DNA from 2 places in the Nocardioides jiangxiensis genome. Region 2 is predicted to be linked to the other one. Evidence: riboswitches for the same ligand, from Rfam matches in the RefSeq annotation. Region 2 holds a riboswitch; the other holds the start of a gene.
The links. Region 2 has a riboswitch for cyclic di-AMP ahead of Q5722_RS11415 (C40 family peptidase). Riboswitches for the same ligand answer to the same signal wherever they lie in the genome.
Positions count from the first base shown of each region.

Region 1 (3,396 bases), on a different contig from region 2:
ACCAGTGGCTGCTCGACCACCTCGACGAGGTGGGCGGAGCCTGGCCCTACGAGCAGCCGACCTGGGTGCTCACGCACCGCGAGTTCGGCGAGCCGCCGGGGCGGGTCACCTTCACCGACGCCCCCGTCACGGAGGTGCACCGCGCGGCCCGCGAGGCCGCCGGTGAGGGCACGATCTGGCTGGTCGGCGGCGGCGACCTGGTCGGCCAGTTCTTCGACGCCCGGCTGCTCGACGAGGTGTGGGTCCAGCTCGCGCCCGTCACCCTCGGTGCCGGTCACCCGCTGCTACCGCGGCGCGTCGAGCTGGAGCTGCTCGAGGTGGCGCGCAACCGTGACTTCGCCTGCGTCCGCTACGCCGTGGCCACCGACGGCGGCGGGTGAGGCCCGCTGGTCCCACCGTGGGACCATGGGCCGGTGAGCGGCTACCGGTTCCTCAAGGGTCATGGCACGGAGAACGACTTCGTGCTGCTGCCCGACCACGACGGCTCGATCCACGGCGCGCTGGCGCCCGAGCGGGTCGTCGCCCTCTGCGACCGACGGGCCGGCATCGGCGCCGACGGGGTCGTCCGGGTGATCCGCACCGAGGCCCTCGCGGCGCACGAGCCGGCTGTCGCGGCACAGGACGCGGAGTGGTTCATGGACTACCGCAACGCCGACGGGTCCGTCGCCGAGATGTGCGGCAACGCGACCCGGGTCTACGCACGGCACCTCATCGAGGAGGGCCTCGTACCCGCCGACCAGCCGGTCCGCATCGCGACGCGCGCCGGCATCAAGACGGTCACGCGCGAGGGTGAGCGGTTCACGACCGACATGGGAACTCCTGCCCTCGGCCCCAGCTCGACGGTGACCGTCGGACACCAGGGCTGGCCCGCGACGAACGTCGACATGGGCAACCCGCACGCCGTGGCCTTCCTCGACGACCTCGCCGACGCGGGCCGGCTGCTCGAGGAGCCCGGCTACGACCACGAGGTCTACCCCCACGGCGTCAACATCGAGTTCGTCGAACGGGTCGCCGAGCGCCACGTCGCGATGCGGGTGCACGAGCGTGGGGCGGGGGAGACCCGCTCGTGCGGCACCGGTGCCTGCGCCGTGCTCGTCGCCACCGCGATCGCCGACGGCGTGCGCCCGACGGACGCCCCGGTGACCTACCGCGTCGATGTCCCGGGCGGCGAGCTCACGCTCACCTGGACCCCCGACGACCACGTGCTCCTCGCGGGTCCCGCGCTGATCGTCGCCGAGGGCACGTCGTCGCTCTGAGGCTGTGCCCGCGTCCACCGGTTGCCGCGGCCGCCGGCCCGAACCGGACAAATGACGTGAGGACGCCCACGTCGTACGTGTGAGGGCGGTCGCAGCCCCGCCCTGCTTGCTCGGGCTAGCGTCCTTGCTGCCCCGGATGACCGGGGTGGCTCGCCGTGACACGCCTAGTCCTGTCCGCGCGGTGAGGACAACCAGATCGCGGACGGGAGCGGAGGACCCAGGTTCTCCGGGGCAGCCAGCACCAGCGGCTGCTCCTCGGGGCGAAGCCGGCACCGGCGATGGGGCCGGCCGGACACCTTCAAGTCCGAGCCCGACAGCTAACTTCGCAGGCGCGTGGAGGAACTCCTATGCGTATGCGCATGCTCGCCGCTGCCCTCGTGTTCACCGCTGTGCCCGTCGCCGCGGGTGTCGCCACCGCCGCCCCGTCGGACGCCGCCACGCTCTCCCAGTGGGACCGACTCGCCCAGTGCGAGTCCGGTCAGCGCTGGCACATCGACACCGGCAACGGCTACTACGGCGGCCTCCAGATCTCGCGCTCCACCTGGAAGGCGTACGGCGGTCCGCGGCTGACCGGCAACTACTGGCCGAACAAGGCGACCCGCCTCGAGCAGATCAAGGTCGCCGAGCGGATCAAGAACGGCCAGGGCTGGGGTGCGTGGGGCAGCTGCTCGTACCGCGCCGGCCTGCGCTGACACCGCGCTGACGAAACCCGTTCGCCGTCGGCGGCGTCGGCGACCTACGCTTGAGGGCGTATGAGTAACGCAGACGCCTTCGACGCAACCCCTGAGGTCGACCTCTCCGACGCCCTCCTGGCCACCGAAGGCTGGGGAGACGACTACGAGTCGGGCTATGCAGACGACGACGGCCCGGCCTATGACCCCGCGGCCGACCGGTCGCTCCGTGACGCCGATCCCGAAGAGCTCTCGACCGGCGACATGGACCTCGCCGCGCGCCACCAGCTGCGCCGTGTCGCCGGCCTGCGCACCGAGCTCGAGGACATCACCGAGGTCGAGTACCGCCAGCTCCGGCTCGAGCGGGTCGTCCTCGTCGGCGTGTGGACCGAGGGCACCGAGCAGGACGCCGAGAACGCGATGGCCGAGCTCGCGCTGCTCGCCGAGACCGCCGGTGCCGAGGTCCTCGACAACGTCTACCAGCGGCGGCAGAAGCCGGACCCGGCGACGTACATCGGCCGCGGCAAGGTCGACGCGGTGCGCGAGATCGTCGACGTCACCGGTGCCGACACCGTGATCATGGACGGCGAGCTCGCGCCGTCGCAGCTCCGCAACCTCGAGGACAAGCTGAAGGTCAAGGTCGTCGACCGGACGGCGCTGATCCTCGACATCTTCGCCCAGCACGCGAAGTCGAAGGAGGGGCAGGCGCAGGTCGAGCTGGCCCAGCTGCAGTACATGAAGCAGCGCCTGCGTGGCTGGGGTGGCAACCTCTCCCGCCAGGCCGGTGGCCGGGTGGCCGGCGGTGCCGGTATCGGTGGCCGTGGCCCCGGTGAGACCAAGATCGAGTCGGACCGCCGCCGGATCAACGACAAGATCGCCAAGCTCCGCCGCGAGCTCAAGGAGATGACCGGCACCCGTGAGACCAAGCGGCTGAGCCGTCACCGCAACCAGGTGCCGAGTGTGGTCATCGCCGGCTACACCAACGCCGGCAAGTCCTCGCTGCTCAACCGGCTCACCGACGCCGGCGTCCTGGTCGAGAACGCGCTCTTCGCCACCCTCGACCCGACCACCCGGCGCACGACGACGGCGGACGGTCGCGAGTACACGATGAGCGACACGGTCGGGTTCGTGCGGCACCTGCCGCACCAGCTGGTCGAGGCGTTCCGCTCGACGCTGGAGGAGGTCGGTGAGGCCGACCTGATCCTGCACGTGGTCGACGGGTCCCACCCCGACCCCGAGCTGCAGATCGCGTCGGTGCGCGAGGTCTTCGCCGACATCGAGGGCGCCAGCGCGATCCCCGAGCTGATCGTCATCAACAAGGCCGATGCCGCCGACCCGCTGGTCATCGACCGCCTGCGTCGTCGCGAGCCGCACAGCGTCGTCGTGAGCGCGAAGACGGGGGAGGGCATCTCCGAGGCGCTCGCGCAGATCGAGGCGGAGCTGCCGCGGCCGGGCGTCGAGTTCGCGGT
Region 1 is NZ_JAUQTA010000001.1:936,838-940,233, reverse strand. It holds gene Q5722_RS04655 (dihydrofolate reductase family protein) at 1-380, shown strand, start outside; gene dapF (diaminopimelate epimerase) at 414-1,256, shown strand; cyclic di-AMP (ydaO/yuaA leader) riboswitch at 1,438-1,600, shown strand; gene Q5722_RS04645 (transglycosylase family protein) at 1,604-1,948, shown strand; gene hflX (GTPase HflX) at 2,009-3,396, shown strand, end outside.
Region 1: another riboswitch for cyclic di-AMP. It lies ahead of Q5722_RS04645 (transglycosylase family protein); the one in region 2 lies ahead of Q5722_RS11415 (C40 family peptidase).

Region 2 (3,396 bases):
AGCGATCGACGTTCGCGGTCGTCCGCGACGTCGTCTCGGGGGTCCTGAGCGGCGACGCGCTGGGCGTCGACTCCCAGATGCAGGAGACCTTCTCGCGAATCTTCTTCGGTGCGCTGGCAGCGGCCGGTGATGCCATCGTCGAGAGCACCGACCCCTCCGCCGCCACCCAGCGGGTGGAGGCGGCGTTCGGGATCCTGCTCGACGGCATGCGGTCGCTCGTCGGCACGACGGATCGTGCCGACGGCGACGAGGCGGTCAGCGGAAGCTGACGCTGCCCCCGCTGCTCGGCACCAGGTGAAGCCAGGTGCGACCGGCGGGCACCTTGAACTGCGCACCCGACTTGGTCACGAACGTGACCGTGTCACCGACCTTCGGCTTCTTCCACGTCACGCGCACGGCCTTGCCGTCGTGGAAGATGATCGCCTGGCCCTTGCCCTCGAAGTGCGAGACCGGCACCGGGTTGCCGGCCGGGTCCAGGTACGGCGCCAGCGAGGTCCTCACCATGCAGGTGATGACGGTGTCGGCCTTGAAGACGTCGCCGTCGGGCATGTAGCCGTTCTGCAGCACGTACTTGTGGCCCATGAGCTGCCAGTGCGCCGTACGGGCAGCCGACATCCGCGCGTCGATCGCCGTGGCCGGCTTGCCGCCCGCCATGCCCTTCGCGTCCCCGAAGGGCAGGTAGTCGACCGGACGCGCGGGGTGCTTCTGCTGGGCGGCGAGCTTCTGCAGGTTGGCCACGACACTGTGCAGGTAGTCGTGCGAGCCGTCGTAGTCGCGCACGACCGCCGGGTTGCTCATGTCGGCGAACTTCACACCGGCCTCACGCAGCCCGTTGAGCGTGGGCACGGCGGCGCCCGACGTCACGATCTCGGCACCCAGCGGCTTCGCCACACCGATGTCGGTCAGGCGCATCGAGCGGACCGGGCCGACCTTCGTCGGCAGCTGCGACTGGAAGAACGCCGCGAGGCGCGTGATGCCGCCCTCGACGAGCTCCTCGACGACCATGTCGGCCTTGCCGAGCCCGTACTGCGGGGCGCTTGCGCCGGTGTTGTCGATCTTCACGATGTAGGCAGGCGACTCGGGCGAGCGGCCGTCCGGGACACGGAGGCCGGTCAGCGGCCAGGTCTCGGGCTGGGCAGCGGGCGCACTGCTGGAGGGCTTGTCGCTCGAGCCGGTGTCACCGTTGCCGGTCGACCCTCCACAGCCGGCGAGGACGACGCTCGCGGCGAGGGTGGCGGCAACGGACAGGCGCATGCGGCGCACGGGAATCTCCGATCGGTGGTGGCAGATCTCCTCAAAGTCTGAGGGCGCACCTCCGCACGACGGCGGAGGCGCGCCCTCAGACCCCGAGATCCAGGACTTCGCGACGATACGTCAGCGAAGGGTGCCGGCGTACCAGTCGGAGGTCCACGGCGCGCGGATGCGCACGTGGTCGCCCGACTTGGGCGCGTCGATCATGCGGCGGTGGCCGTCCTTCCAGCCGACGAAGATCGCGACGTGGTAGACGTGGCCGCCCGAGCTGAAGAACATCAGGTCGCCGGGCTTCATGTTGGACTTGCTGATGCGGCGCGTGGCGCCGGCCTGGGCGCCCGAGGAGCGCGGCACGGAGATGCCCGCCTTGCGCATCGAGTAGTAGACCAGGCCCGAGCAGTCGAAGCGACCGGGGCCGGCCGAGCCGTAGCTGTACGGGTCGCCCTGCTGGTGCTTGGCGATGGTGAGTCCGTTGAGGATCTTCGCCGAGCGCGTGAGCGCGGCGTCGGCCTTCGGGGCGGTCGAGACGGTGGTGGCGACCAGGCCGAGGCACAGGGCGAGCATGACGAACGGCAGCACGACGAGGCTGCGCATGCGGGAGATCGCAGGCATGAGTGTGTTCCTTTCCCACGCCTGTGAGGTGAGCTGTCGGGTTAGAGCTGGAAAGTGCTCCGCCACCTAGGTGGCTTCACCCCGAGCGGTCCGGAGACCGCGTGGAACCTGTGGGTCCCCCACTCCTGCCCAGATCTGTCGAGATCGGGGAACGCTCCGGCCGGGCAGGACTCGGCGATTGCCGGAGCGCAGGTATTCGGTTGTTGGGCCACGACCGTACGGACCGGGCCGCCGAAAGGCCACTCGAGACCCCTACTTTGGTATGTGATCCACCTCGCGTGACGCACGCGACCCGGCCCGACGAGGTCGGGCCGGGTCGCATATGTGCAGGTCAGACCTGCTTTTCGGGCCGCTCAGTGGATGGCGGCGCCGCCGCAGACGTTCAGCGTCTGCCCTGTGATGTACGACGCCTCGTCGCTGCAGAGGAACGCCGCGGCAGCCGCGATGTCCTCCGGCTGGCCCACCCGGCCGACCGGGTTGTGGTCGGCGTTGAGCTTGAAGAACTCCTCCGGCTCCATGCCCAGACGACGGGCCGTCGCCTCCGTCATCTCGGTGACGATGAAGCCGGGCGCGATGGCGTTGACGTTGATCCCGAACTTGCCGAGCTCCTTGCCGAGGGTCTTGGTGAAGCCCTGGACGCCGGCCTTGGCTGCCGAGTAGTTGGCCTGGCCGCGGTTGCCGTAGGCGCTGATCGAGGAGAGGTTGAGGATCTTGCCGTAGCGCTGAGCGGTGAAGATCTTCTGCGCCGTCTGGGCCATCAGGAACGCGCCCTTCAGGTGCACGTTCATGACCAGGTCCCAGTCCGTGTCGGTCATCTTGAAGAGCAGGTTGTCGCGAGTGATGCCGGCGTTGTTGACCAGCACGTGCAGCCCGCCGAGCTCGGCGACCGTGCGCTCGACCGCCGCCTCGACCGCGGCGCGGTCGGCGACGTCGCAGCCGATGCCGATCGCCTTCGGCAGCTTGGCCGCCGCCGCGGCGGCGTCCTCCTCGTTGAGGTCCACGATCGCGACCGCGGCACCCTCGTCGGCGAAGCGCTGCGCCATCGCGAAACCGAGACCGCGCGCGGCACCGGTCACCAGCACGACGCGTCCGTCGTAACGACCCATGTTTCCTCCAAGTCCGTCGGCCCGCCGTCGTGGTCGGGCACCGCCAGCCACCTTAGGCCGTGTCTCCACCGTGCGGGTCAGAGCACCGAGCGAAGCCTCTCCGCGTACGCCGCGGGCTCGCCGTCGGCGTACGGTCGCCGGGGCCAGAAGAAGCCCCGCAACCCGTCGCCCTTCGTGCGCGGCACGACGTGGCAGTGCAGGTGTGGCACCGACTGGGAGACCGTGTTGTTCATGGCGACGAAGCTGCCCTGGGCGCCGAGCCCGGCGACCATCGCCGTGGCGAGCCTCTGCGCGGCCGCGAGGAACGGGTCGCGGAGCTCCGCCGGCAGGTCGGGAAGCGTGACGTGGTGCTCCTTCGGCACCAGCAGGACGTGCCCCTTGAAGACGGGCCTCCGGTCGAGGAACGCAAGCAGGGCCTCGGTCTCGA
Region 2 is NZ_JAUQTA010000002.1:23,009-26,404, reverse strand. It holds gene Q5722_RS11425 (TetR/AcrR family transcriptional regulator) at 1-269, shown strand, start outside; gene Q5722_RS11420 (DUF3048 domain-containing protein) at 256-1,254, opposite strand; gene Q5722_RS11415 (C40 family peptidase) at 1,375-1,863, opposite strand; cyclic di-AMP (ydaO/yuaA leader) riboswitch at 1,867-2,014, opposite strand; gene Q5722_RS11410 (SDR family NAD(P)-dependent oxidoreductase) at 2,217-2,969, opposite strand; gene Q5722_RS11405 (HIT family protein) at 3,047-3,396, opposite strand, start outside.